Regions from separate parts of the Pseudomonas aestiva genome, predicted to be linked through region 1. Evidence: riboswitches for the same ligand, from Rfam matches in the RefSeq annotation. Region 1 holds a riboswitch; each other region holds the start of a gene.
What was found. A riboswitch is a leader RNA that binds a small molecule or an ion and turns the genes downstream of it on or off. The one in region 1 is predicted to bind cobalamin.
Positions count from the first base shown of each region.

Region 2: it holds a riboswitch for cobalamin, as region 1 does, so the genes downstream of both, AABM56_RS02850 (ABC transporter substrate-binding protein) here and cobW (cobalamin biosynthesis protein CobW) in region 1, are expected to answer to the same signal.
Region 3: it holds a riboswitch for cobalamin, as region 1 does, so the genes downstream of both, cobO (cob(I)yrinic acid a,c-diamide adenosyltransferase) here and cobW (cobalamin biosynthesis protein CobW) in region 1, are expected to answer to the same signal.

Region 1 is NZ_CP150916.1:2,570,747-2,580,421, reverse strand. It holds gene AABM56_RS12050 (L-threonylcarbamoyladenylate synthase) at 1-525, shown strand, start outside; gene AABM56_RS12045 (ScpA family protein) at 636-1,364, shown strand; gene AABM56_RS12040 (cobalamin biosynthesis protein) at 1,355-1,729, opposite strand; cobalamin riboswitch at 1,985-2,168, shown strand; gene cobW (cobalamin biosynthesis protein CobW) at 2,271-3,323, shown strand; gene cobN (cobaltochelatase subunit CobN) at 3,330-7,079, shown strand; gene AABM56_RS12025 (AAA family ATPase) at 7,081-8,124, shown strand; gene AABM56_RS12020 (VWA domain-containing protein) at 8,235-8,789, shown strand; gene AABM56_RS12015 (metal ABC transporter substrate-binding protein) at 8,919-9,675, opposite strand, start outside.
Region 2 is NZ_CP150916.1:599,072-608,746, reverse strand. It holds gene AABM56_RS02865 (DUF962 domain-containing protein) at 1-508, shown strand, start outside; gene AABM56_RS02860 (ABC transporter ATP-binding protein) at 493-1,257, opposite strand; gene AABM56_RS02855 (iron ABC transporter permease) at 1,254-2,288, opposite strand; gene AABM56_RS02850 (ABC transporter substrate-binding protein) at 2,285-3,301, opposite strand; cobalamin riboswitch at 3,332-3,479, opposite strand; gene cobJ (precorrin-3B C(17)-methyltransferase) at 3,486-5,156, opposite strand; gene AABM56_RS02840 (precorrin-2 C(20)-methyltransferase) at 5,144-5,884, opposite strand; gene AABM56_RS02835 (precorrin-8X methylmutase) at 5,884-6,510, opposite strand; gene cobG (precorrin-3B synthase) at 6,503-7,789, opposite strand; gene cbiE (precorrin-6y C5,15-methyltransferase (decarboxylating) subunit CbiE) at 7,887-9,089, shown strand; gene AABM56_RS02820 (cobalt-precorrin-6A reductase) at 9,431-9,675, shown strand, end outside.
Region 3 is NZ_CP150916.1:1,586,777-1,596,451, forward strand. It holds gene AABM56_RS07295 (hypothetical protein) at 36-356, shown strand; gene AABM56_RS07300 (cytochrome c) at 635-1,861, shown strand; gene AABM56_RS07305 ((2Fe-2S)-binding protein) at 1,864-2,346, shown strand; gene AABM56_RS07310 (molybdopterin cofactor-binding domain-containing protein) at 2,343-4,589, shown strand; gene AABM56_RS07315 (DedA family protein) at 4,593-5,210, opposite strand; gene AABM56_RS07320 (metallophosphoesterase) at 5,342-6,175, opposite strand; gene AABM56_RS07325 (YggL family protein) at 6,245-6,613, opposite strand; gene AABM56_RS07330 (four-helix bundle copper-binding protein) at 6,752-7,081, opposite strand; cobalamin riboswitch at 7,179-7,374, shown strand; gene cobO (cob(I)yrinic acid a,c-diamide adenosyltransferase) at 7,470-8,096, shown strand; gene AABM56_RS07340 (cobyrinate a,c-diamide synthase) at 8,090-9,388, shown strand; gene bluB (5,6-dimethylbenzimidazole synthase) at 9,385-9,675, shown strand, end outside.

The DNA.
Region 1 (9,675 bases):
TCGTCCTATGCGCTGGGCTGCCGTATCGGCGAGAAGAGCGCGGTGGAGCGTATCCGCCGCATCCGCCAGCTCGACGACAAGCACAACTTCACCCTGGTGTGCTGCGATCTTTCCGAGCTGGGCATCTATGCCAAGGTGGATACCAGTGCCTTCCGCCTGCTCAAGGCCTATACCCCCGGGCCCTACACCTTCATCCTCAATGCCACCCGCGAGGTGCCGCGCATGCTGCTGCATCCCAAGCGGCGCACCATCGGCGTGCGGGTGCCCCAGCATCCCATCACGCTGGCGCTACTGGAGGCCCTGGGCGAGCCCTTGATGAGCGTGAGCCTGATTCTGCCGGGGGATGACGAAGCCCTGGGCGATGCATGGGAGATCCGCGAGCGGCTCGAGCATTTCGTCGACCTGGTGATCGAAGGCGGTCCGGGTGGCGTGCAGCCGTCCACCGTGATCAGCCTGGCCGACGACGAGCCGGAAGTGATCCGGGTCGGTGCCGGGGATCCGACGCCCTTCATGATCGAAGCATGAGCGAAGCCCTGGACCCCCAGCTGCTCGAACCCGAGCAGCTGCGCCTGGCGCTGGTCTATGGCGAGGCCTTCACCGAGCTGCCCCAGGACCTCTATATCCCGCCGGATGCCCTGGAGGTCTTTCTCGAAGCCTTCGAGGGACCGCTCGACCTGCTGCTCTATCTGATCCGCAAGCAGAACATCAACATACTCGACATCCCGGTCGCCGAGATCACCCGGCAGTACATGAGCTATGTCGAGCTGATGAAGGCGGTGCAACTTGAACTGGCCGCCGAATACCTGCTGATGGCCGCCATGCTGGCGGAGATCAAATCGCGCATGCTGCTGCCGCGCGCCGAAGGCCTGGACGCCGAGGAAGAAGATCCCCGCGCCGAACTGATCCGCCGCCTGCAGGAATACGAGCGCTTCAAGAAGGTCGCCGAGGATCTCGATGAGCTGCCGCGCGAAGGCCGCAACTTCGTGGTGCCCACCTTGCCGGCGCCGGATGCGCGGGCGCGCAAGCTGTTGCCCGAGGTGGACCTGGGCGAGTTGCTGCTGGCGATGGGCGAGGTCCTGCGCCGCGCCGACCTGTTCGAGAGCCACCAGGTGACCCGCGAGGTGCTGTCCACCCGCGAGCGCATGAGCCAGGTGCTGGAGCGCCTCAAGGAGGGTGCCTTCGTGCCCTTCGTGGCGCTGTTCACCCTGGATGAAGGCCGGCTCGGCGTGGTGGTGACCTTCATGGCCATTCTCGAACTGGTCAAGGAATCCCTGGTGGAACTGGTGCAGAACGAGCCCTTCAGCCCCATCCATGTCCGCGCCCGGGTCAGGGACGCCGACGGGGAAGAGGCGTCTCAGGCGTAGGCCAAGGCTGCCGTTGCCGCCGCGCTCTTGCGCTTGCTCACCAACAACCGGGCACCTTCACCCGCTGCAGCCAGGGCCGCGGCTTCAGCCACGCTGGGGCTGCCGGTGTACTGCAACACCAGATCGCTGGCGGCAGTTATGCCGCGCTCTTGCGCCAGACGCTCGGCGGTGAAGCCGTGCAGAGGCAGCTGCCAGCGCTGGGCGAGGGCGCGCAGTCCGCGTTCTTCGAGTCGACTCGCAACGGTAGCCAGTGCGGTCAGCGCAGTGCGATCGCACTGGGCTTCCTGCAAGACCCCGAGCGCCAGCTCGGCGAGTTCGTCCAGCGAACAGTCCTGACGGCAGCCGAGGCCGAGAACCAGGCCCATCAGCCTTGAAGGTCCTTGGACGAAGCGTGGCAGTCCAGTCCAGAGCCTGAACAGCACAGCGGGCGAAGGACGAACGGGCGCCACGCCGAAGTATCGGTCTGGCTCAAGGTAGCGAAGGGGCGCGTAATGGCGATCATGGCAGGTCTTGAGGGGAGGAAGGCAGGCGGTGGCTCGCCCTTGGCGACCGCTTCGAGCAGACCACGCGCCTCGTCCGCCGGTCAAGCCTGGCGGATTGACACCCTGGCGGGGCGCTCGTAGCCTGTCGCGTTCCGAGGTGCTCTTGTCGGCAAGAGCTTGAAAGGGAACGCGGTGCGATACCGCGGCTGCCCCCGCAACTGTAAGCGGCATCTTCAGCCACTCCACCAGGCCACTGCTCACGCGGGAAGGCCGGAGCCGGGCGCCGCGAGCCAGGAGACCTGCCTCGTCACGTTTCGAACATGCAACCGGGCGGGGTGATCCGGGCTGCCACCAGGGCCTCGCCGTCACGCGGGCGTCCGGCATGCCTGCCCGTCTTTTTTCGCTTTTTCTCTAAGGGCAGCCCATGAAAACCCTGGCCAAGACTCCCGTCACCATCGTTACCGGCTTCCTCGGTTCCGGCAAGACCACCCTGCTGCGGCACATGCTCGACCATGCTGAAGGCCGGCGCATCGCGGTGATCGTCAACGAATTCGGCGAGCTGGGCATCGACGGCGAGATTCTTCGCCAGTGCAGCATCGGCTGTAGCGAGGAAGAGGCTCAGAGCCGCGTCTTCGAATTGGCCAATGGCTGCCTGTGCTGCACCGTGCAGGAAGAATTCTTTCCGGTGATGAAGGAGCTGGTGGCGCGGCGGGGCGACATCGACCACATCCTCATCGAAACCAGCGGCCTGGCTCTGCCCAAGCCCCTGGTGCAGGCCTTCCAGTGGCCGGAGATCCGCACCGCCTGCACCGTGGATGCGGTGATCACCGTGGTCGACAGCCCGGCGGTGGCGGCCGGCACCTTCGCCGCCCATCCGGAGCAGGTGGATGCCCAGCGTCGGCAGGACCCCAACCTCGACCATGAATCGCCGCTGCACGAGTTGTTCGAAGATCAGCTCGCCAGTGCCGACCTGGTGATCCTCAACAAGGCCGACGGCCTGGACGCCGAGGCCCTGGCCCGGGTCCGCGCCGAGGTGAGCGAAGAGTTGCCGCCGGCGGTCAAGGTGGTGGAAGCCAGTCGTGGCGTGTTGCCCCTGTCGGTGCTGCTGGGCCTGCAGGCCGAGTCCGAGGCCCATATCGACAGCCGTCCGACCCACCATGACCTCGAAGGTCATGAAGACCATGACCACGACGAATTCGACTCCTTTGGCGTCGAGTTGCCCGAGGTGGCGGAAGCGACCCTGCTGGCGGCGCTGACCGAGGTGGTCAAGAGTCATGGCGTCCTGCGGGTGAAGGGCTTCGCCGCCATCGCCGGCAAGCCGCTGCGGCTGCTGGTGCAGGGCGTGGGCACCCGCTTCGACAAGCATTTCGACCGTGCCTGGAAGACCGGTGAGACCCGCAGCACCCAACTGGTGCTGATCGGTCAAGAGCTGGACCAGGCGGCCATCACCGCCCAGTTGCGCGCCGCGGTGGCCTGACCCCGGATGCATCTGCTGCGTACCCAGCCGGGCGGTTTCGTCCCGGACGATGGCATCGCCCATTTGGCGCAGACGCCGGGCGAGATCGTCGTGCTCTGCAGTGGCGATTCGCACCTGGCGCTGCTGGCCGAGGCGACCCGTAGCCTGGACGAGCGCTATCCCAGTCTGCGGCTGGCCAATCCAATGCAGCTGCAGAACCACGCCTCGGTGGATCTCTACGTCGACGAGGTGCTGAGCCAGGCGCGGGTGGTGTTCATCTCCCTGCATGGCGGCCAGGGTTACTGGCGCTATGGCATGGAGCGGCTGGCCGAGCTGGCCGAGCGGGGGCTGACCCTGATCGCGGTACCCGGTTGCGACCGGCCCGACCCGGAACTGATGGCCCTGGGTACGGTGGCGCCCGAGCTGGCCGAACGGTTGTGGCGCTATCTGCGCCAGGGCGGCCTGGGCAATGCCCGGGATTTCCTGCATTGCCTGGCCAGCGAGTGCCTGGATGCCCGGTACACCTACCAGCCGCCGCGGGAATTGCCGCGGGTGGCCGTCTATCACCCAGACGCCCTGGGTCTGGATGGCTGGCGTCAGCGCTGGCGACCGGACTGGCCCACCGCGACGCTACTGTTCTATCGCACCCACCTGCAGTCGGCCAACACCGCCTTCGTCGATGTCTTCTGCCAGCAGCTGGAAGCTCAGGGGCTGAATCCGCTGCCCATCGCCGTGGCCAGTCTCAAGGAGTCGGCCTGCCTGGAAGAGGTGGAACGGCTGCTGGACGAGACCGCTACGGCGCTGATCCTCAATACCACAGGTTTTGCCCAATCCAGCCCGGAACGGCCGACTCTGACGCCGTTCCGTCGGCCGGTACCGGTACTCCAGGCCATCTGCGCCCAGGACAATCGCGAGCGCTGGCAAGAGAACCCTCAGGGGCTGGGCGCCCGCGACCTGGCCATGCACATCGCCCTGCCGGAGCTGGACGGGCGCATCATCACTCGGCCGATCAGTTTCAAGGGCCTGGCCTGGCGCTGCGAGCGCAGCCAGAGCGACGTGGTCAACTACCAGGCCGATGGCGAGCGCATGGCCTTCGTCGCGCGGCTGGCGCGCAGCTGGATCGAACTGGCGCAGCGGCCTGCCGCGGACAAGCGCATCGCCCTGGTCCTGGCCAACTATCCGACCCGCGACGGCCGTATCGGCAATGGCGTCGGTCTGGATACCCCGGCGGCGGCGCTCAAGGTGCTGCAGGCGCTGCAGACGGCCGGCTACCCGGTGGCCAATCTGCCTGAAAGCGGTACCGCCCTGATCGAGCGCCTGCTCGGTGGGGTGACTAACGACAGCGCCCTGCGCGATCTGCGCCCGGCCTTGCAGAGTCTGGCGCTGCAGGACTACCAGTCGCTATTCGCCCAGTTGCCCCTCAGCCTGCAGCAGGCGGTGACCGAGCGCTGGGGCGGGCCCGAGGCCGATCCCATGCACCGTCGGGGTCGGCTCATGGTGGCCGGGGTGCGCTTCGGCCTGACCTTCGTTGGCATCCAGCCGGCGCGCGGCTACGACGTCGATCCGGCCGCGGTCTATCACGATCCTGCGCTGGTGCCGCCCCATGGCTACCTGGCCTTCTACTTCTGGCTGCGCGAGGCCTATGGCGCCCAGGCCGTGGTGCATCTGGGCAAGCACGGCAATCTGGAGTGGTTGCCGGGCAAGGGCGTCGGGCTGTCGGCGGAGTGTTGGCCGGACGCCATCCTCGGACCGCTGCCCAACGTCTATCCCTTCATCGTCAACGATCCGGGGGAGGGTGCCCAGGCCAAGCGGCGCACCCAGGCGGTGATCATCGACCACCTGATGCCGCCGCTGACTCGCGCGGAGAGCTACGGACCGCTGCGCGACCTGGAACGCCTGGCCGACGAATACTATGACGCCAGCCTGCTGGACCTCCGACGCGCCACCGAATTGCGCGGCGAGATCCTGCAGCTGGTCCGCGAAACCGCCCTGGATCGCGAGCTGGGGCTGGTGATCACCGACGATCCGGACAGCTGGCTACCGCAGCTGGACGCCTACCTGTGCGACCTCAAGGAGTCCCAGATCCGCGACGGCCTGCATGTGTTCGGTGAATCCCCGACCGGCCAGCTGCGTCGCGATACCCTGGTGGCCTTGCTGCGCATTCCCCGGGGCGATGCCCAGGGCGCCAATGCCAGCCTGCTGCGAGTGCTGGCCAAGGACCTGCAGCTGGGGTTCGATCCCCTGGCCGCTGACCTCGGCGAGTCCTGGCAGGGGCCGCGTCCGGCGTGCCTGGAGGGGCTGTCGAGCGAACCCTGGCGCACCCTGGGCGATACCCGGGAGCGGCTGGAGCTCCTGGCCCTGGCCCTGGTTGCCGCGACCGTCGATGCCGAGCCGCTGCCGTTGGCGCTGGACGAATTGCCTGCCACCCGCCCGGTGCTGGAACACCTGGTCGGTCAGGTCGCGCCGGCCCTGGACAGCTGCGGTCCCGCTGAAATCGGCGGCCTGCTGAGGGCACTGGAGGGGCGTTTCGTTCCCGCCGGCCCCAGCGGCGCGCCGAGTCGCGGGCGGCTGGACGTGCTGCCCACCGGGCGCAACTTCTTTTCGGTGGACGTGCGCAACCTGCCGAGCATGACCGCCTGGCGGCTCGGCTGGCAGTCGGCCAACCTGCTCTTGGAGCGTCATCTGCAGGAGGAGGGCGATCACCTGCGTCAGTTGGGTCTCTCGGTCTGGGGCACGGCGACCATGAGGACCGGCGGCGACGACATCGCCCAGGCGATGGCCCTGCTGGGTGTACGCCCGGTATGGCAGACCGGAAGTGCCCGGGTCGAGGACTTCGAGATCCTGCCGCTGTCGCTGCTGGATCGTCCGCGGGTGGATGTCACCCTGCGCATCTCCGGCTTCTTCCGCGATGCCTTCGGTGGGCTGGTCAGGCTGTTCGATGCCGCCGTCCAGGCGGTCGCCGCACTGGACGAGCCGGACGACCTCAACCCCCTGGCCGCCCAGGTGCGCCGCGAGCGCGCTGCGCTGGAAGCCGCCGGTACCGCTGTTGACCTCGCGCGGCGTCAGGCCGGCTGGCGCATCTTCGGCGCCCAGCCCGGCGCCTATGGCGCCGGCGTCCAGGGCGCGGTGGAAGAGCGACAGTGGCAGGACCGTAGCGAACTGGCCACCGCCTATCTCAACTGGGGCGGCTACGCCTATGGCGCCGAGGATGACGGCACCGCTGCCCGTGACGACTTCTCGCGCCGCCTGGGTCGCCTGCAGGCCGTACTGCAGAACCAGGACAACCGTGAGCACGACCTGCTCGATTCCAACGACTATTACCAGTTCCAGGGCGGCATGCTGGCCGCTGCCGAGACCCTGAGCGGCCAGCGGCGTGCCAGCTACTTCGGTGACCATGCCCAGGCCGATCTCCCCAGGATCCGTACCCTCAGGGAAGAACTGGGCCGCGTGGTGCGCTCCCGGGCGGCCAATCCCAAGTGGATCGCCGGCATGAAGCGCCACGGCTACAAGGGCGCCTTCGAGATGGCCGCCACCGTGGACTATCTGTTCGGCTTCGGCGCCACCACCGAGCTGGTCGAGGATCATCAATACCGGCAACTGGCCGATGCCTACCTGCTCGATGCCGATACCCGCGACTTCGTCGAACGCCACAACCCCGAGGCGCTGCGCGACATGACCGAGCGGCTGCTGGAAGCCCAGCAACGCGGCCTCTGGCGGGAGCCAGGCGACTACCGTGAAGCCCTTGAACAGCTCCTGATGGATATGGATGAAGCCTGAGATGACCGCTCCCGTCTTTCCGCTGGCCGCCGTGGTTGGCGCCGAGTCCCTGAAACTGGCGCTGTGTCTCAATGCCATCGATCCCCGTATTGGCGGCGTATTGATCGAAGGTCCCCGGGGCATGGCGAAGTCGACCCTGGCACGGGGCCTCGCCGATCTGCTTGGAGGCGGTCCCTTCGTGACCTTGCCGCTGGGTGCCAGCGAGGAACGCATCGTCGGCACGCTGGATCTGGATGTGGCCCTCGGCGAGGGGCGGGCCCGCTTCGCGCCAGGCGTGCTGGCGGCTGCCGATGGCGGCGTACTTTATGTCGACGAGGTCAATCTGCTGCCGGATCACCTGGTGGATCTGCTGCTGGACGTGGCGGCCAGTGGGGTCAACCGGGTGGAGCGCGACGGCATTTCCCACGAGCACGCCGCGCGCTTTCTGCTGGTAGGCACCATGAATCCGGAGGAGGGCGAGTTGCGTCCGCAGCTGCTGGATCGCTTTGGCTTCGCCCTGGCGCTGGACAGTCGGCCGGCACCCCGGGAGCGGGCCGAGATCCTGCGCCGCCGCCTGGCCTTCGACAGCGATCCGCTAGCCTTCAATGCCCAGTGGGAGCCGGCGCAGGCGGAACTGCGGCAGCGCTGCGCCGCGGCCCGGGCGCGGCTGGCGGACATCCCGCTGGACGATGCCGCGCTGGAAGCCATCACCGCAGGCTGCCACCAGGCCGGGGTGGACGGCCTGCGCGCCGATCTGGTCTGGTTGCGCGCGGCTCGCGCCTATGCCGCCTGGCGCGGCGCGCCGGCGATCGAAAACCCCGATATCGCCGCCGTGGCCGAATTCGCCCTACGCCATCGGCGCCGCGAGTTAGCGGACACTCCAGCAGTAATACCACCCCTAAAGGGTAATTCAGCTGCTGATACTCCGGAGCAGGAGCCTGGCGATCAACAGCGACAGGGTGATGCCGAGCCCGCGGCGGGTGAGGGCGATAGCTGGGGTGCCCTGGCGCCGGAGCCCACCGCGACGGGCCCCAGACGCCGCTTGGGCGCGGCAAAAAAGCCCTAGGCGTCCGATCACCTCATGCCCCGGATCGTGATGCCCGAAGCGGGACGGGCAAGGCCCTGGGCGGGCGTCAGGGCGCCCGTTCGCCGGGTACGGCAGGCCCCATCGCCTGGGTGCCGACGCTGCTCCGGCGGCGTCCGCGTCGCGCTGACGATCTCTTGCGGCAACCGCGCCGGCAGCGCCCGGCGCAACTCTGGCTGGTGATCGTCGATCACTCCGCGTCCACCCGCCGCCACGGCGCCCTGGCCCAGGCCAAGGGCCTGCTGGCCGATTGGTTCGAGCAGGCCTATCGCCAACGCGTCAGGGTCGCGGTCCTGCAGGCGGCAGGGGAGCGACCCGAGTGGTCGTTCCAGGGCCAGCGCTGCGGTCGAGCCTTGCTGGCCTGGCTGGAGCAGCTGGGAGCGGGAGGCGGAACGCCCTTGCGGGCAGGCCTGGCGGAAGCTCAGCAATGGCTGCGAAGTCGTCGGCGGCAGCATCCTGGCGAGGAGTGCCAGCTGCTGCTGGTCACTGATGGACGCTTGCGTGACCTGGAAGGGCTGACAGCGCCGGATTGCCCTGTCCAGGTGCTGGATATCGAACTGGGACCGCTGCGCCTGGGACGCGCCGAGGAACTCGCCCGGCGCCTGGGTGCAGAATACCGGCACCTGGAAGAGGTGCCGGTGGTCTAGCCCTCCAGCCTTTCTGGCGTAGGTTGGGCTGAGACGGCCCCATCGTCGAAGCCCAACATTGAGGAATTCGAGCCTCAAGCTGTTGGGCTTCGCTCTGCTCAGCGCCAACCTACCAGAGGACCTTGAACCTCAATGCGCGCCCTTCATGGCCTCGACCAGGGTATCCACGTTGTAGCGGAACATGGCCGCATAGGTCGCAGCGGGGCCGTCTGCCGACGATAGCGCCTCGACGTACAGCTCGCCACCCGGCTGGGCGCCGCTGGCCTTGGCGATCTGCTGCACCAGGCGCGGATCGTTGGAGTTCTCGAAGAAGTAGGTGGCGACATGCTCCTGCTTGATCTGGCGGATCAGCGTGGCGACATCCTGGGCGGAGGCTTCGGCCTCGGTCGACAGACCCAGCGGCGAGATGAAGGTCACGCCATAGGCGTCGGCGAAGTAGCCAAAGGCATCGTGGGAGGTCAGCACCTTGCGCTTCGCCTGGGGGACCTGACCGATCTGTTCGCGGGCATAGCGATCCAGGGCTTCCAGTTCGGCGATGTAGCGATCACCGTTGGCCTTGAAGGTGGCAGCCTGCGCCGGATCCACCGCGGACAGCGCCTTCACCACATTGCGGGTGTAGACGACCACGTTGAGCGGGTTGTTCCACACATGGGGATCAATACCGCCATGGTCGTGATCGTGGTCGGCGTGGCCCTGTTCATCCTCGTCGTCCGCCAGCTCCCGGGTCTTGATCCCTTCGCTGAGCACCACCGGCGGGCGCGCCTGGCCGGAGGCCTTGATCAGGCGATCCATCCAGCCTTCCAGATGCAGACCACTCATGAACACCACATCGGCCTGTTTCAGCTCCTGGGCATCGGTAGGCGTCGGTTCGTAGGCATGGGGATCG
Region 2 (9,675 bases), 2.0 Mb from region 1:
GGAAGATCATCTCAGCCAGTACGCGAGCTACCACCGCGATCCGCGCAACATCGCCAGCCACTTTCCCGGCATCCTGCTGATCGTGCTGGCGGTGGCCATCCTGCTGTCGCGACCGGTTTTCAGCCTGGCCGGCTGGCCGCTGTCGCCCGCGGTACCGGTGGCCGGGGCGGTGGCGGTCTTCTACCTGCGCCTGGATCGGCCGCTGGGGCTGCTGATGGGCGTTCTGCTCGGGCTTGCCCTCTGGCTGGGTGCCGCGCTGGCGGCCCGGACCACGGGCGTCTGGCTGGGCTGGGGGCTGAGTCTGTTCCTGGTCGGCTGGGCCATCCAGTTCGTCGGTCACCACTACGAGGGGCGCAAGCCGGCCTTTCTCGACGACCTCGCCGGCCTGGCCATCGGCCCGCTGTTCATCGCCACCGAAGCGGTCTTCTGGCTGGGTGGTCGCCCGCAGCTCAGGCAGGCGATCGAAGAGCGGGCCGGCCCGGTGCGGCGTCGTCAATCCAGCCGATAGCGGATCGTCGGCCGACCGTCGGGGCCGTCCAGCGTCACCTGCGCCTTCACCCCCCAGACCTGCTGGATCAGCGCGGCCGTCAGCACCGCGGCCGGGGCGCCTTCGGCGACCAGGCGGCCGTCGCGCAGCACCGCCAGGCGGTCGCAGAACAGCGCGGCGAGGTTGAGATCGTGGATCGCCAGCACGCAGGTCGCCGGCAGGCGGCGGACCAGGTCGAGGATCTCCAGCTGGTGCTGGATATCGAGGTGATTGGTGGGTTCGTCCAGCAGCAGTTCGCTGGGCTCCTGGGCCAGGGCGCGGGCGATCTGGGCGCGCTGGCGCTCGCCACCGGAGAGGCTGTGCCAGCGCCGTGCCGCCTTGTCGACCAGGCCGACCTGAGCCAGGGCGCGCTGACAGACCTCGGCGTCGCGCGCGCTCCAGGCATCGAGCAGGCCGCGATGGGGCGTGCGCCCCAGGCGCACCACCTCGGCCACCGAGAGATCGGCCTCGGTACCGGCCTGCTGCTCCACCAGGGCGACCCGCCGTGCCAGGTCGCGCCGGCGCAACTCGGCCAGCGGCAACGCGTCGAGACTGACCCTGCCCTCCTCTGGCCGCCGCAGCCCGGCCAGCAGCCGCAGCAGGCTGGACTTGCCCGAGCCATTGGGGCCCAGCAACCCAAGCACCCCGCCGGGCGGCACCTCAAGGGTCACCCCGGCGAGGATCGGCTGGCCGCCGGCGCTCCAGGCCACGTCCCGCGCGGCGAGGCTCATCGGACCTCCCGCGCGCGGTAGAGGATGAAGGCGAAGGCCGGCGCACCGACCAGGGCGGTGACCACGCCGATGGGCAGGGTCTGCTTGGCCACCAGGGTGCGGGCGACGATGTCGGCCAGCACCATGAACAGCGCGCCGATCAGGGCGCAGGTGGGCAGCAGCCGGCCATGCCCCGGACCGACCAGGAAGCGTGCCACATGGGGGATCACCAGGCCGACGAAGCCCACCGCGCCCACCAGGCTGACCAGGCAGGCGGTGATCAGGCCGGTGACCGCCAGCAGCAGCAGGCGCAGCGGCCCCACCGCCACGCCGAGGCTGGCGGCGGCGTCTTCGCCAAAGGCGAAGGCATCCAGCGCCCGGGCGCAGGCCAGGCACACCAGCAAGCCAGCGAGCACCACCCCGGCGGCCAGCCAGACGTCCGGCCAGCGCACCCCGGCCAGGCTGCCGAGCAGCCAGAACATCACGCTGCGCGCCTGCTCGGCATTGGCCGCGGTGGCGACGATATAGGCGGTCAGGGCATTGAACAGCTGGGACGCGGCCACCCCGGCGAGGATGATGCGGGTGCTGCCGCCACTGCCGAGAAAGGGCAGCACCACGGTAAAGGCCAGCACCGCGCCAAGAAAGGCGCCGAGGGACACGCCGAGCATCCCGCCACCGACCCCCAGCAGCATCACCAGCACCGCGCCGGTGGAGGCGCCGGCCGACAGCCCCAGCACATAGGGTTCGGCCAGGGCGTTGCGCAGCAGCGCCTGGAGGATGGCGCCGGAGACCGCCAGGCCGGCGCCGCAGCAGGCGGCCACCAGGGCGCGGCTGAGGCGGTATTCCCAGACGATGCCCTGGACGATGCGCTCCACCGGATAGGGCCCCAGGCCGAGGCCGTTGGCGATGGCCTGCAGACTGGTCAGGGGCGCGATGGGCATCTCGCCGAAGGACGCCGCCAGCACCACGCTCGCCGCCAGCGCCAGCACCGCGGCCAGGCCCAGCAGCCAGCGCCAGGGTCGGGCCCCCTCGGCCGCCAGGGGCAGACTCATGGTTGCGGCTTGGCCAGGTCGGCGGCCAGGGTCTCGACGCTGTCCACCACCCGCAGCGAGGGATTGAGGGTCGGGGCGTCCACCACCAGCAGGTGGTTCTCGCGCACCGCGCGCAATTCGCGGGTCAGGGGATCGCTGCGCAGGAAGGCCAGCTTCTTGTCCACGTCATCGGCGGGATAGAGACGGCGATCCATGCGCGCCACGACGATATAGTCAGGGTCCAGACTGGCGATGCGCTCCCAGCTCACCGCCGGCCATTCCTCGGCGCTGTCGACCACGTTGCGCAGGCCCAGGGCGCGGGCGATCCAGGCCGGCGCGCCGAGGTTGCCAGCGACCCAGGGATCCCCTTCCAGCCGCGGACTGGAGAACCAGAACAGCACCGAGCGCCCCCGGACCCCGGCGGCCTTGGCCTGCTCGCCAGCGGCGGCGATACGGCGGTCCAGCTCGGCAACCAGCTGCTCGCCGGCCGGCTGCACATCGAGGATGGCCGCCAGCTCCTGGGCCTCGCGGGTCACCAGTTGCATGTCGAAGGGCGCGCTGCGGCTGCCATCGCTGTTGGAGTCGGCGGTCACCGCCTTGCCTTCGCAATCGCTGGGCGCCACATAGGCGGCGATGCCCAGCGTGGCGAAGCGCGGGAAGTCCGCCACCTCGCCGCCGGGGCCGACGTGATAGGTGTACTGGGCCGCCACCAGATCCGGCCGGGAGCCGACCACGGCTTCGAAGCTGGGGGCGTTGTCAGCCAGCCGCGGAATGTCCTTGCCCGCCGCCTGCAGGTCCGCGGGCAAGCCGCCGAACCAGACGCCGGTGCCCACCAGCCGCGCGCCCACGCCCAGGCGCAAGAGCAACTCGGTACTGGCCTGGCCCAGACTGACCAGGCGTTGAGGCGCGCGCTCGAAGACCAGGTCGCGGCCGCAGTTGTGGATGGTCAGCGGATAGGGGGTGGCCGCCTGGGCGGTAAGGGAGGATACGGACAGCAGGCCGGCGGCGAGCAGCGGCAGAAGACGACGAAACATGGACTCTCCTCGGGATGACGCGTCCCTGGTGGATGATGGATGTCCCCTGGCAAGGTCTGGCTCACTTCTCGCGAAGCTCACAGTGGCGCGACCGCGCCGGAGTTGCACCGGCTTCCCGCCAGGGAACGGAAAGGTCGCCGAGGGTGAGCCAGCGGCGACCAGGATTCAAGCACTAAATGTTACTTTATAACAATTCCGTATCGTACCAGCGCGGGGTATAGACCCATTCGCCGCCGTCGGCCCGCGGAAAGCGCCGGGTATGGCTGGAGCCGAGGATCACCAGGGTGCGTGAATCCACCATCTCGCTGCGCAGGGCGCCGAGGCTGGTGTATTCGAGACCGCCACCGGGACGGCCGACGTCGCGACCGAGGATCACCGGGGTGTTCGCCGAGCGGCAGCTGCGCAGGACGTCCAGCGCCCGGTCCAGCTGATGCGGTCGGGCCTTGGAGATGGGATTGTAGAAGGCCATGGCCAGGTCCGCCGCGGCGGCCTGGCGCAGGCGCTGCTCGATCACCGTCCAGGGCTTGAGGTTGTCGGACAGGGAGATCAGGCAGAAGTCGTGACCCAGCGGCGCCCCGGCCAGGGCGGCGCTGGCCATGGCCGCGGTGATGCCCGGCAGGATCTCCAGCTCCACCGCCGCCCAGCGCGGGTCGGCGGCGCCCTCCAGCACCTCCAGCACCGCGGCGGCCATGGCGAAGACGCCCGGATCGCCGGACGACACCATCACCACCTGGCGCCCGCTGGCGGCCAGTTCGAAGGCATGGCGGGCGCGCTGCAATTCTTCTCGATTGTCGCTGGCATGGGCCAGCTGGTCCGGACGCAGGGGACCGGCCATCTGCACGTAGGTCGCGTAGCCGAGGACGTCCTCGGCCTGGTCCAGGGCGCGGCGTACCACCGGAGCCATGAGTTCGGCCGCGCCGGGGCCGAGGCCCACCACGCTGAGGCGGCCACGGCGCTGGCCGAGGTCATCGGCGTCCAGCGGCCGGTCATGCAGGTGCAGGGCGAGGCCCTGGGCCTGGGCCCGTGCCACGGCCGCCTGGGCGAATTCCGGGGTACGGGCGTCGACGAATCTCAGCGGCAGCTCCAGCGCCTGGCTCAGCTCGGCCAGGCCGGGCGCTGCCATGTCGGCCGCCTGAGCCAGCAGCACCGCCACGGCCCCGGTGGCATAGCCGGTGCTGGCGAGCAGCGCGGTAATGGCGGCGGCGGTGGCATCGGCGCTTACCGCCACCAGCACGGCGCGGGGGTGGATCAACAGGGTATGGTCGTCGGCGCTGGTCAGGGGCGAGACCAGGATGCGTTGCCGTGCCTCGGGATCGCGGGCCAGGGGCACCTCATCCAGCCAGGGCGCCTCGCCCTCGATGCGGACCGGGGCGCCGGCCAGCAGATCGGCGACCCGGTGCTTGGCCACGTCGACATCGGCCAGGGCATAGCCGGCCGGCGGATCGAGCAGGCAGGTGCCGAATCTCAGTTCGCCGCTGGTGGTGATGGCCGGGGCCACGTCCAGCAGCCTACCCAGCTGACGGGCCAGGCGATTGGCGCCGGCCAGGCCGCCCAGCAGCGGCACCACGGCGCTGCCGTCCTCGGCCACGGCCAGCACCGGCGGCTCGGCGGTCTTGTCATCCAGCACGGACGCCAGGCTGCGGATGACGATGCCGGCGGCGCAGAGCACCAGCAGCGGGCGCTGCTGGCGATAGAGGTCGCGCAGGTGGTCGCCGAAGGCGCTGTAGCTGACATCGCCCTCGACCCGCCCGGCCAGGCCGTGTACCAGGCTGCCCGGCAGGCCGGCCTGCAGGCGGCGGGCGGTGGCCAGGGCACCGGGGCCGAGGATGACGATGGCCGGGCTCAACCCTTCCATTTCACCCCCGGCACCACCACCAGCGAGAAATACGGCGAGGCCATGGGCTCGACGGCGTCCAGCGCGACGATGCGCTGGTTGTCCATGGTGGCGCGCTCGATGTAGCGGGCGCGCTGGTCCAGGCCCAGGTCGCGCAGCACCTGGCGCACCTTCTCGAAGTTGCGCCCGAGCTTCATCACCACGGCGGCGTCGGCGCTGGCGAGGCGCGCCTTGAGCTCCTCGGCGGAAAGCACCCCGGAGAGCACTGTGAGGGTCTGGTTGCGATAGACCAGCGGCAGGCCGAGCATGGCCACGCCGCCGAGCATGGAGCAGACCCCCGGCACCACCTGGGCCTCGTAGCGCTCGGCCAGGCGGTCGTGCAGGTACATGTAGGAGCCGTAGAAGAAGGGATCGCCCTCGCAGATCACCGCCACGTCGCGGCCGGCGTCCAGATGGTCGGCCACCTGGGCGGCGGCGGTGTCGTAGAAGTCGGCGATCACCGTCTCATAGGACAGCGGCGGCGCCAGCTTCTCGGTGGTCACCGGATAGACCAGCGGCAGGCGCTGCTGGCCGTCCAGCAGATAGCCCTCGATGACGCCATAGGCATTGCCGCCCTGGCCCGCGTTGGCCTTGGCCTTGGCGACGAAATAGGCCACCACCGGCGCGCCCTGCAAGAGGCGCAGGGCCTTCACGGTGATGAGTTCCGGATCGCCGGGGCCGACGCCCAGGCCGAGCAGGCGGCCCGCCATCACTCCACCTCCGTGGCCAGGGCGTTGACCGCCGCGGCGGCCATGGCACTGCCACCCCGCCGGCCGCGGACGATGACATAGGGCACGCCGCGGCTGTCGGCGGCCAGGGCGTCCTTGGACTCCCTGGCGCCGACAAAGCCCACCGGCATGCCGAGGATCAGCGCCGGCTTGGGCGCGCCGGCATCGAGCATCTCCAGCAGATAGAACAGCGCCGTGGGGGCGTTGCCGATCACCACCACGCTGCCGGCCAGGTGCCGCCGCCAGCGCTCCAGAGCCACCGCCGAACGGGTATTGCCCTGGGCCACGGCCAGTTCGCGGATGCCTTCGTCGTGCAGGGTGCAGATCACCGGGTTGTTGGCCGGCAAGCGGGTGCGGGTGACGCCCTCGGCGACCATGCGCGCATCGCAGAGGATGGGCGCGCCGGCCGCCAGGGCCGCGCGACCGGCCGCGCCAGCGCCCGGGGAAAAGGCCAGGTCCTGGACCACGTCGACCATGCCGCAGGCGTGGATCACCCGCACGGCGAGCTTTTCCAGGTCGGCGGGGATGGCCGAGAGATCGGCCTCGGCGCGGATGGTGGCGAAGGATTGGCGATAGATCGCCTGGCCGTCGCGTTCGTATTCAAGCATCACTGGGACTCCGGGCCAGCCAGGCGGCGGCCTCGTCGAGGGATAGATGGGTGGCGCGTCGCCGGCCCGGACCGGGCTGGGTGGCGTCGCGCACGAAGAGGTCATAGCGGCCGGGAGCCACCGCCAAGAGGGTATGGGCCGCCTGGCCGGCCAGGGCGCAACTGCGCGGGCAGCCGGAGAGATGCACCTCCACGTCCGCCGGCAGCCGCTCGGCCAGGCGCAGGGCATCGCCCTTGGTGTCGGCCTGGCCCTTGGCGCAGCCCTGGCTGCCGGTGCAGGCGATCAGCCGGGCCAGGGGCGCGGCGGGATCGGTGGTCAGCTCCAGGGTGGCCAGAGCGCCGAGCAGCTCGGGGGCCCTGTCGACCGGCACGTCGGGCAGCAGCAGGCCCTGCCAGGGGGTCAGGTGCAGCGCGCCCTCGCCGAGGTGCTCGGCCAGGTCGGCGAGGGCAGCTAGGCTGGTTGCCGGCAGTCGGCCCAGGGCGGGCTGGGCGCCGACCCAGCAGCGACCCGGCTGAAGCTGGGGATGACTGCCCAGGCGCAGCGCGGTTGCGGCCGGCGCACGAGGGCTGCGCGGAACCGGCAGCAGATCCAACCCCGCCAGCAGTTCGGCGACCGGACGCTGCGCCAGCAGCTGGCGCAGGCGGCCCTGCTCGGGACCGGCCAGGTCGAGAAAGCGATGCAGCAGGCGCGCGACGGTCGCCACCTCCTGGCCCGGGTCGATCAATCCAACCGGCGCATCCAGCGGGATACCGGCGAGACCGAGCAGGTAGCCTTCGGGGCGAGCCGACAGCCAGACATCATGGGGATGGTCGAGCCGCGCCAGGGCTTCGCCGCCGTCCAGTTGCAGGGCGAACTTGGGCGACAGGCCATGCAGTCGGCGGTCACCCTCCAGCAGGGCGAGCAATTCGGCGGCCAGGGGACGGACATCCTGCAACTGCTGCGGATCACGCCCCGCCGCCGGGCTGAGCAGCAGATTGCGCACGTCGTCGGCGGCCGGATCGGCCGGACCCAGACCGGCGGCCTGCAGCGCGGCCACCAGGGCGTCGGCGCCATCCGGGCGCACGCCACGCAATTGCAGGTTGGCTCTGTTGGTCAGCTCCAGTACCCCATTCGCCCAGCGCTCGCTGGCGGCGGCGATGGCCCGCGCCTGGCCTGCCGTGAGTCGCCCGCCCGGCAACTTCACCCGGCACAGGCCGCCATCGCGCGCGGGCACGATGCGCAGCAGCCCCGGACAGGCCGAAGGCCGCGGGACGAGGGCGGAGGGAGAGGGAGGATTCACGGCGGAAGGTCGGGCTGAACGGGAAAGACGTTATTATGCCCGCTTTGCCCGACCCCTTGAAAACGCCCGGTCGGCTGACGTTCGATGAGGTGTGTTCATGATCCCCTGGCTGACCGTGGTGGGTATCGGCGAAGACGGCTACCCCGGCCTCGGCAAGCAGGCCCGCCGCGCGCTGCTGGACGCCCAGGTCATCATTGGCGGTCCACGCCAGCTGGCGCTGCTGCCACCCTGCCTTCGCGCCATCCGCGAGCCCTGGCCGCAACCCTTCGCCCTGGCCCCGGTCCTGGACCGTCGCGGCACCCCGGTCTGCGTGCTGGCCAGCGGCGATCCCATGCTGTTCGGTGTCGGCGCGAGCCTTTCGCGCCAGCTGTCGGCCGACGAACTGCAGGTGCTGCCGGCGCCCTCCTCCTACTCCCTGGCCGCGGCTCGCCTTGGCTGGCCGTTGCAGGAGGTCGCGTTGGTGTCGGTGGTGGCGCGGCCCCTGGCCGGGGTGGTGTGCCACCTGCATCCCGGCGCCCGCCTGCTGGTACTGAGCAATGACGGCCACAGCCCTGCCGCCCTGGCCGCGCTGCTGGTGGACCAGGGCCTTGGCGCCAGCCAGCTGCAGGTGCTGGAGCACCTGGGCGGTCCTCTGGAGCGACGGATCAGCGGCCGCGCCCAGGACTGGTCGCTGGCGGAGGCGGCAGCGCTCAACCTGGTGGCCATCGAGGTCCTGAGCGAGACCGGTGAAGCGGGACTGCCGCTCACCCCCGGTCTGCCGGACAGCGCCTATCGCCACGACGGCCAGCTGACCAAGCGAGACGTGCGCGCGGTGACCCTGTCACGCCTGGCGCCGCGCCCCGGCGAATTGCTGTGGGACGTGGGCGCCGGCTGCGGCTCCATCGGCATCGAATGGGCGCGCAGCCATCCCCGCTGCCGGGTGCTGGCCATCGAGGCCGACGCCGGTCGCCAGGCCCATATCCTCCACAACCGTGACCTGCTCGGCGCCCCGGCGCTGCAACTGGTCGCCGGCCAGGCCCCGGAGGCCCTAGCCGGTCTGGCCACCCCGGACGCCATCTTCATCGGCGGTGGGCTTACCGAGCCGGGGGTACTGGACAGCTGCTGGGCCGCCTTGAAGCCCGGCGGTCGCCTGGTCGCCAATGCCGTGACCCTGCAGACCGAAGCCGCCCTGGTGGCCTTTCGCGAACGCCACGGTGGTGACCTGACCCGGTTGCAGGTGGCCCAGGCCCAGCCGCTGGGCGCCTTCGATACCTGGCGCGCGGCGCTGCCTATCACCTTGCTGGACGTGGTGAAGCCGTGAGTGGCCGTCGCTCGGCAAAAGTAGAGAGGATGATTGGGTGTGCCTCCTTCATCTCTGAAGACGGTGAGCGGCGCCTGGCCCCCTCACCCCAACCCTCTCCCCGCGGGGGCGAGGGGGTCGCTGGGTGGTGGCCTGGAAATCTGGTGTCCGGGCTGACGCTCATGACTCTTGCTGAGCACCCTGTGATCATCGGCGGGCAAGCCGCCTACGAGACCAATACGCCTATTCCGCAGCTCGATCCCAGGCACTGGCTTTGCTCCCCTCTTCCCCCAGGAGAGGGGCCGAGGATGAGGGCACACCATGCATGACAAAACCTCCGCCGCCCTGACGGAAGACCGCCCATGAAGATCCTCCTGCTCGGCGGCACCACCGAAGCCCTGGCCATCGCCCGCACACTGCCGGCGGAGGCCATCTACAGCCTCGCCGGTCTCGGCCGGGTGCCTCGGGACCTGCCCTGCCAGGTGCGGGTCGGCGGCTACGGCGGCGCCACGGGACTGGCCGCCTTTCTCCGCAGTGAAGGCATCGAGCTGCTGCTGGACGCCACCCACCCCTACGCCGCCCGGATCAGCCACAACGCCGCGCGGGC
Region 3 (9,675 bases), 980 kb from region 1:
GCTCGAATGGGTATCCAGCCCGTGCGGAGCCCATCATGCCCCAGGCGATACGTCTGCCGCCCCAGCCGGCTCGCTGCGAGCTGTGCGGTCGGGCGGCGCCGCTCACCCGCCATCATCTGATCCCTCGCTCGCTGCACGACAAGGCCTACGTGCGCAAGAGATTCGACCGCATCAGCCGGATCACCGCCACCCTCTGGGTCTGCCGGCCCTGCCACAACCATATCCACCAGACCTTCGACGAAAAGACCCTGGCGCTGGAATACAACAGCCGCGAATTGCTGCTCAGCGATCCGCGCATTCGCCAGTTCGTTGACTGGCTGGCGGCCAAGCCCGATGGCTTCGTGCCCAAGCGTTGAGTAATACCACCCCTGTAGAGTTTCACGTCTGGGTGGTTTCCTTCCTGTTCGGAGTGCAGGTAATCAGGATCCGAGGCAGGCAGCGTTCCAAGGGCACGCATCAGGACGAAGCCGGACCAGGGTGGGAATGTAAAGGCCGTCGTCAAGGTGCGGGTCGAAACTGTCGTCTGTATCTCACCTCCGGGGGCGAACGTCACGGCGGCTTGCCGCTGCGATTAGGATGAAGGCAAAGCCACGGCGTAATCGGCCAGTCCGATTCGACCTCACGAGGAGAGCTGATGAGATCCCTGGCCCTGCCCCTGCTGGCGGGGATGCTGCTCCTGTCCAGGACCGCGCTGGTCCACGCCGACGAGACGCCCCTGGCGCGTGGCGAATATCTGACCCACCTGGGCAACTGCCAGGGCTGCCATACCCGTCCCGATGGCGCGCCCTTCGCCGGTGGCGTCGCCTTCGAGACGCCTTTTGGCCGTCTCTATTCGAGCAACATCACCCCGGATCGCGAACACGGACTGGGGGACTGGACGGCAGACGAGTTTCGCCGGGCCTTGCACGAAGGCCTCGGGCGCGAGGGTGAGCAGCTCTATCCGGCCTTTCCCTATACGGCCTTTACCCGCTTGAGCGACGAGGATGTCGCGGCCATCTTCGCCTACCTGCAGGTCCAGCGCCCCGTGCCCTATGCACCGCCGGCCAACGCGCTGCGCTTTCCCTTCGATCAGCGCGCGCTGATCCGTGGCTGGAAATGGCTGAACTTCCGTGAGGGTCCACTGCCCGCCGTGACGGACGCTCAGGTGGCGCGGGGCGCCTACCTGGCGGAGGCGGTGGGACACTGCCAGGAGTGCCATACGCCGCGGACCTGGAGCCAGGGTCTCGACAGCGGCCGGGCCTATGCCGGCGCGACCCAGCAAGGCTGGACCGCCTGGAATCTCACCGCGGATCCCCGCGGCCTTGGCGGCTGGAGCGATGCCAAACTGGCCAGCTATCTGCGCGAAGGGCATCAGCGTGGCGAAGCCGTGGCGGCGGGACCCATGGCCGAAGTGGTGAGCGGCGGTACCCGTCATCTGAACGATGCGGACCTCGGCGCCCTGATCACCTATCTGCGGACCCTGCCGGCGCAGCCCGGAGCGGTGCCGGCGCGGGCCGAGGTGCAGCCGTCCGGGGAAACCGGGCCGCTCACCGCCGCCGAGGCGGAAAGCGCGGCCTTGCTGCAATCCGCCTGCGCCAGCTGTCATGCCCCGGACGACCGGGGGCCGGCTGGTCCCTATCCGCGCTCCTTCAGCAACTATTCGGCGGTGCGCGATCCCGCGGGGACCAACCTGGTGCGTGTCCTGCTCGACGGCCTCGATCGCCAGGGGCGGACCGAACATGCCTTCATGCCAGCCTATCGGGACTTGCTCAGCGATCAGCAACTGGCCGACTTGGCCACCTACATCGGCCGCCGCTTTGGCGGTCACGCCGCCGACATCCGTCCTGCGGACGTGGCGGCCGCGCGCGAAGGAGAGAAATAGCGGTGGCGGCCATCGAATTGAAGGTCAATGGCGAGCAGCGACAACTCGACGTCGATCCGCGCATGCCCTTGCTGGAGGCCTTGCGTGACGAACTGGGTCTCAAGGGGTCGAAGTTCGGCTGCGGCCTGGGCGAGTGTGGCGCCTGTACGGTGCTGGCGGATGGCAAGCCGGTGCGTGCCTGTCTGCTGCCGGCAGTCTCCTTTGCCGGTCGCGAGCTGCTGACCCTGGAAGGTCTGGGTACGCCTGAGGCGCCGCACGCGCTGCAGCAGGCCTTTATCGAGGAACAGGCGGCGCAGTGCGGCTATTGCATCCCCGGCATGGTGATGACCGCCCGGGCGCTGCTCGAACGCGTGCCCGATCCCAGCGATGCGCAGATCCGCCAGGCGCTGGCGGCCAACTTCTGTGGCTGCGGTACCCACTATCGCATCCTGCGGGCGGTCAAGCGGGCGGCGGTGCTCCTGCGCGACGGGCAGGCTCCGGCATGACGCTGTCGCGACGTGCCTTTCTCGGCGGCAGCGCAGTGCTGCTGCTGGGCTTCAGCCTGCAGCGACCGGTCGCCGCCCAGGTGCTGCCTGCACCGGCTGACCCGGCGGACCTGGCCAAGACCCTCGATCAGCGCCAGCTGGACGCCTGGCTGGCGGTGGATGCCCAGGGCCAGGTCACCGTCTACAGCGGCAAGGTGGAACTGGGTACCGGGGTCAGCACGGCGTTGCGGCAGATCGTGGCCGAGGAGCTTTGCGTGGCCTTTGCCGCCACCCGGCTGATCCAGGGCGATACCCGGCTGACCCCGGACCAGGGCATCACCGCCGGCAGCAAGAGTCTGCAGGTGGGCGGCGCCCAGTTGCGCAAGGCCGCCGCCAGCGCGCGGCAATTCCTGTTTCTGGAGGGATCGCGACGCCTGGGGCTGGATCTGGCGGTGGTGGATACGGTGGATGGCCGCGTGGTCTATCGCGGCGATCCCACCGGGCGTTTTGTCAGCTATGGCGAACTGGTGGGCGGACGACCCCTGGGGCGGCTGGTCAATCAGGCCGTGCGTACCCGCGCCGTCAAGGATTACCGCCTAGTCGGCACCTCGGTGCCGCGCGAGGACATCCCCGCCAAGCTGTTTGGCAGCTTCGATTACGTCCACGACCGGCGCCTGCCCGGCATGCTGCACGGCTGCGTGATACGGCCACCCTGCACCGGTTCGGCGCGGCTGGCGGGGGTGAGCCTGCGCGGTATCGATGCCAGCGCGCTGCCGGCTGGCGCTCAGCTGGTGTACGAAGGCGCCTTCGTCGCGGTGGTGGCCGAGCAGCCCTGGCTGGCGCGGCAGGGCGCGGCGGCGCTGCGGGTGGACTGGAGCCTGGTGCCGGATCTGCCGCTGCCGGGCGAACTCTACGCCCAGCTGGAAGCCAAGGCCGGACCGGCCGACATCCAGCAGGAGGCCGGCGATGTCGCGGGCGAATTGGCGAATGCCGCGCAGCGGCTGGACGCCGAGTATCGCTGGCCCTATCAGAACCATGACTCCATCGGTCCCTCCTGCGCGGTGGCGGACGTGCGTGCCGACGGCGCCACGGTCTGGAGCGGTACCCAGGGCGTCTACCAGCTCCGGGCGGCACTGGCGGATCTGCTGGCGCTGCCGGAAGACAGTATCCATGTCATCTATCAGCAGGCTTCGGGTTGCTATGGCCATAACGGCGCCGATGACGCGGCGGCCGATGCGGCGCTGCTGTCCAAGCTGTGCGGCCGTCCGGTGCGGGTGCAGTGGAGTCGGGCCGACGAGCACGGCTGGAATCCCAAGGGCCCGGCCATGCTGCTGCGTCTGGCGGGTGGCCTGAGCGCGGCTGGTGATCTGCTCGCCTGGCGCTTCGCCAACTGGACGCCTACCCACCTGACCCGACCCAATGGCCAGACCGGCAAGGCGGCGCTGCTCGCCGGGCAGCTGGCCTACAACCTGCCGCTCAAGGGTGGGCGGGGCGGTGGCAATCGCAATGCGCCGCTGGACTACGACCTGCTCAACGTCCAGGTGGCGACCCATTGGCTGGAAGCCGGGGATTCGCCGCTGCGACCCTCGGCCCTGCGCGCTCTGGGAGCGGTCGGCAATACCTTTGCCAACGAATCCTTCATGGACGAGCTGGCCCTGGCGGCCGGGGTCGATCCGCTGGAATTCCGCCTGCGCTATCTGCAGGACCCTCGCGCACGAGCGGTGCTGCAGGCCGCCACCGCCAAGGCCGGTTGGCAACCACCCACCCGGCAGGAAAAGGTCTGGGACGGTGCCCAGGCGAAAGGGCAGGGGCTGGCCTTCCTGCACTACGAAAACGAAAACGCCTATGTGGCCGCGGTGGTCGAGGTGGCGGTGAGCGAGGCGACGGGGATCCGGGTCACCCGCGTGGTGGTGGCCCATGACTGCGGTCTGATCGTCAATCCGGATGGCTTGCGCAATCAGCTGGAAGGCTGCGTGATCCAGGGCATCGCCCGGACCCTCAAGCAGGCGGTGCGTTTCGATCACCAGGGAGTGACCAGCCTGGAGTGGGGTGCCTATCCGCCGCTGACCTTCAACGAATTGCCCGAGCTGGAACTGGAGCTGATCGATCGGCCTGAAGAACCGGCAGTGGGGGCCGGGGAGGCCACCACCGCGGCCATCCCCGCGGCCATCGCCAATGCCGTGGCGGCAGCGACCGGTCTGCGCCTGCGCGAGGTACCGCTGAATCGCCAGCGTCTGCGCGAGGCGCTAGCCGCTAGCCGCTAGCCGCTAGACGCGTTTCAGCCGCTGCTTGAAGAACAGTGCGGCGCCGGCGCCCAGCACGGCGATGATCGCCGCGCCGATCCACAGCGACTCGTTGCCGGCGAAGCTGAAGTGGTTGGCGCCCTTGGCCGCCAGATAACCCGGGCCCATCATCAGCGGCGCCCAGACGATGGCCGAAAGCACGTTGGCCGACTGGAAGCGCAGCTGGTTCATCGCCATCATCCCGGCCACCAGGGGCACGGTGTTGCGGATCATAGTCAGGAAGCGCCCGCCGAATACCGCGAAGAAGCCATAGCGGCGAAAGAACAGCCGGGTCCTGGCCACCTGCTTGCGATAGCGGCGAAAGGGCGGGCGGTGGACGATACTGGGACCGAGCCAGCGGCCGATGATGTAGGAGCAGATGTCGCCGAGGATGGCGCCGACGATGGCGGCCAGCACCAGCGGCACCGGCGAGAGCACTCCGGAGCCGGCCAGGCCGCCGACCACCAGCAGCAGGGCCGTGGCCGGAATGAAGACGCCCAGCAGCACCAGGGATTCGCCAAAGGCGAGCAGGCCGACGAGCAGCGGCGCCCAGGCCTGGTGGGTTTCGATAAAGCCAAGCAGCGATTGCGTCAGGGATTCCATGGGAGGCCACTCTTGCCGAAAGTCCTAAGACTACTTGGCGCCCGTGGCCTGCCAGCCGTTTCAACAGCTTGAATCAATTTCCATTGCTGGAAGTGCGCAGGAGCGCGCATCGGCGCCCCCGACTGGACGCCTCAACTTTTCGCCAGAGCGTCCTGAGCAGCCTGCCAGCGCAGTGCGTGGCGCTCGCCGACGACGAAACGATCGCCCTGGAAGTCCCAGCGTTCCACGTCCACGGTCTTCTTCGCCCCTTCGCCGACCAGCAGGCGATTGAAGGAGTTGGGCGAGGTGCCGCGCACGCGAGAGGAGAGGGCGGTGCCGGCTTGGACGATCCAGACCTCGCGGGGCAGGGTGGGGTACTGGCGACTCAGCGGCAGCACATAGGGCAGGTGGATATGCCCACCCATCACCAGATCCAGTCCGGCGTCGGCCCAGGTGGCCAGGGCGTGATCGGCGTTGTGCTGCAGATTGCTCAGGTCACTGAGTTCGAGGGCGCCGAAGGGTTGGTGGGCGATGACGATGCGCAGCTTGCCCGGACCGGCGCGGCGCAGGCGCTCGGCCACCCGCTCGATCTGCTCGGTGCTTACCGCGCCATCCTTGTGGCGTTGCGGAGCGGTGGTGTTGAGCCCGACCAGCAACAGCTCGTCGTTTTCGATACTGGGCTCCAGATCCTGACCGAAATGGTGGCGATAGTTGCCATAGGGCGTCAGGAAACGCGCGAAGACGTTGTACAGCGGCAGGTCGTGATTACCCGGGATCACCAGGGTTTGCGGAATGCCGTGGCTTTCCAAGCGTTCGACAAAGGTCTTGGCTGCGGCGAATTGTTCGCGCCGGGCGCGCTGGGTGATGTCCCCGGAGAGAATGAGAACATCGGCGCCGTGTTCGCGGACATGGGCTTCCAGAGCCGCGACCACGGCGGGTTGCTCGGTGCCGAAGTGGGTATCGGAGATTTGCAGGAGGGTCGTCATGAGGACCTGGTTTCCAACGGATTCCCCTTTACGACCGCAACGGGCGCCAAGCGATCCGGCGAAGGCTAGTTAGACTTCGCCGTCGTGGTGCCAGGCGTCATGCAGCTCGGAGGCGTTGGCTTCGCCGACTTCGGTGCGGGCCTTGAGCCAGTCCAGCAGGGCGGTACGGTCTTCCGCGGTGGGCGAGGTGTAGCGCTTGTTGGCCATGATGGTGCCTTCGACCCAGGCGTTGTCGAAGCCGCCGATGTAGTCCAGCGTGCGCTCTTCGACGTAGTCGATGAAGTCGCCCAGGAAGGTGTCCAGATCGTCTTCGCTGAGTTCGTTCTTGAAGCTCACCTTGATTTCAAAGGCCAGTTCCTGGAATTCGCCCAGGTACTGCTTCTTGCGCAGGCGACGCTTCATGCGGCTCAAACGGGGATCTTGGTTGGTATCGGTCATGGCGAAGGCCTGGATATCGATTAAAGGGCGGGCATTATCCCTGGCGTCGACGGGTAATGCCAATGCCGACCGCTCCAGCGGTGGGTCGGCCGGACCTTTTTGCCTGCGACCGGAGGGCGCAGTAGCGGAAGGACCTGCTCAGGCCGCCATGGCCGCGCAAGCATCGGCGCAGGCTTCGCAGGCCCGGGCGCAGGCCTGGCAGTGATCGGCCTTGTGCTTGCCGCATTCGGCGGCGCAGGCGCGGCAGGTGGCCAGGCACAGAGCACAGACTTCGGCGATGCGGTCGCTATTGCGCTGCATGAAGGTGGCGGCCAGGCGGCAGGCATCGGCGCAGTCCCGGTCCAGGCGGACGCAGTCGCGCATCATGTCCAGATTGGCTTCCCCCAGACAGGCGCTGGCACAGGTTTCACAGGCGGCGGCGCAGTCGAGACAGGCCTTGATACAGGCGGCGAGAGTGGCATCGTTCATCCGGTAGCTCCTGGTGTGGGGTGCCTAGGGTGGACCCGGTCGGCTGGCGCCGAGTTCGGCCGGTGCGATCGATTGACGCTCTCCCGGGTAGTCCGTACCCTGCGCCCTTGCACGTGGTGCCCCGCCTCGCCGGGGTGAAACAGGGAAGCCGGTCGAGCCGGCGCTGCCCCCGCAACGGTAGTTGAGCAGTAGCTGCGCGACACCCACTGGCCCTGGCCGGGAAGGGGCGCAGCGGATGCCCCCAGGGCATCGGCTCACCAGCCCGGAGACCGGCCACGCTTGCGTTCATCTCGGCGATGCGGAGGGCGTCGCGCGGCGTCGCCACCTGCCTTGCGCGGGCGGCGTCTCTGCCCGTTTCTCCGCCGCGCCCGCACCCGGAGAACCACCCATGACCGATAGCCCCGATTCGACCAGCCCCGAGCGCGACGAGCGCCACCGTGCGCGCATGGTGCGCAAGAAGGCGGTGATCGACGCCCGCATCGCCGAAGCCCAGGACGAGCGCGGCCTGCTGCTGGTCCACACCGGCATCGGCAAGGGCAAGAGCAGCTCGGCCTTCGGCATGGCGGCGCGTGCCCTCGGCCATGGCATGAAGGTGGGCGTGGTGCAATTCATCAAGGGCCGCCGCGACACCGGCGAGCAACTCTTCTTCAGGCGCTTCCCGGACGAGGTGCGCTACCACGTCATGGGCGAGGGCTTCACCTGGGATACCCAGGACCGGGCCCGCGATCTGCATTCGGCTGCCGCGGCCTGGGCGGTGGCGGTCGAGCTGCTGCGCGATCCGGCCATCGGCCTGGTGCTGCTGGACGAACTCAACATCGCCTTCAAGCACGGCTACCTGGACGTCGATCAGGTGCTGGCCGATCTGGCCGGGCGCCCGGCGCACCAGCATGTCGTGGTGACCGGGCGCGGTGCGCCGCCGGCGCTGGTCGAGGCCGCCGATACCGTGACCGACATGAGTCTGGTCAAGCATGCCTTCCAGGCCGGCGTCCGCGCCCAGCAGGGTATCGAATGGTAGGCGAGACGCGGCATTGCCCGGCGCTGCTGATCGCCGCTCCGGCCTCCGGTCAGGGCAAGACCAGCGTCACCGCTGCCCTGGCCCGGTTGCACGCCCGCCAGGGGCGGCGGGTACGGGTGTTCAAGTGCGGTCCGGACTTTCTCGATCCGATGATTCTCGCCCGCGCCAGCGGCGCACCCGTCTACCAGCTCGATCTGTGGATGATCGGCGAGGCCGAGAGCCGGCGCCTGCTGTGGGAAGCGGCGGGGGAGGCCGATCTCATCCTCATCGAAGGCGTCATGGGCCTGTTCGACGGCCAGCCCTCGGCGGCCGACCTGGCCGAGCGCTTTGGCGTACCGGTGCTGGGAGTGATCGACGCCGCCGGCCTGGCGCAGACCTTTGGCGCCCTGGCCTATGGCCTGGCCCACTATCGGCCGGGCCTGCCCTTCGCCGGGGTGCTGGCCAATCGCAGTGGCAGTCCGCGGCAGACGCAACTGATCCGCGGCAGCCTGCCAGCGGGCATGACCTTCTTTGGCAGCCTGCCGCGCGATGCCGGCATCGAGTTGCCCAGTCGTCACCTGGGGCTGATCCAGGCCGACGAGGTCACCGACCTGGATCGTCGTCTCGACCTGGCGGCCGATGCCCTGGGCGCCAGTTCCACCCTTGAAGTGCCGCCGCCAGTGGCCTTTGCCGCACCGCCGCCGACCGTGGTCGAGCCGTTGCTGGCGGGGGTGCGGATCGGCGTGGCCCGGGATGCGGCGCTGGCCTTCATCTACCAGGCCAATCTCGATCTGCTGCGCGCCCTGGGCGCCGAGCTGCAGTTCTTTTCCGTGCTCACCGACACGGCGCTGCCAGCGGTGGACAGCCTCTATCTGCCCGGCGGCTATCCCGAGCTGCACCTGCAGACGCTGTCCAACAACCTGGGCATGCGCGCGGCCATTCGCGCCCACCATGCGGCCGGCAAACCGATCCTCGCCGAGTGCGGCGGCATGCTCTATCTGCTCGACGAACTGACCGACAAGGCCGGCGAATCCGCCAGCCTGCTCGGACTGCTGCCGGGCAGCGCGCGGATGCAGGCGCGCCTCACCGCCCTGGCCTTGCAGTCGGTGGAGTTCGAGCAGGGCACCCTGCGTGGCCACACCTATCATCACTCGGCCCTCGAGTCATCCGAGGTGCCCTGGGCGCGCGGGCTGTGCCCCAACGGCAAGGCGGTCGCCGAGGCGGTCTACCGCGACGGTCGCCTCACCGCCAGCTATATTCACTTCTACATGCCGTCGGCACCCGCCGCGGCCGCCGCGATGCTCAAGCCGTGACCACGACCCCCTATACCCCCGCCGAACAAGCCGCCGTCTACCGAGCCATCGCCGAGCGCCGCGACATGCGCCACTTCTGCGGTGGCGAGGTGCCCCCCGAGCAACTGGCCCGCCTGCTCGGTGCCGCCCACCAGGCGCCCAGCGTCGGGCTGATGCAGCCCTGGCGCTTCCTGCGCATCAGCGATCCGGCCCTGCGCCAGCGCCTGCACGAGCTGGTGGAAGAAGAGCGCTGCGCCACCGCCGACGCCCTCGGCGAGCGCAGCGACGACTTCATGAAACTCAAGGTG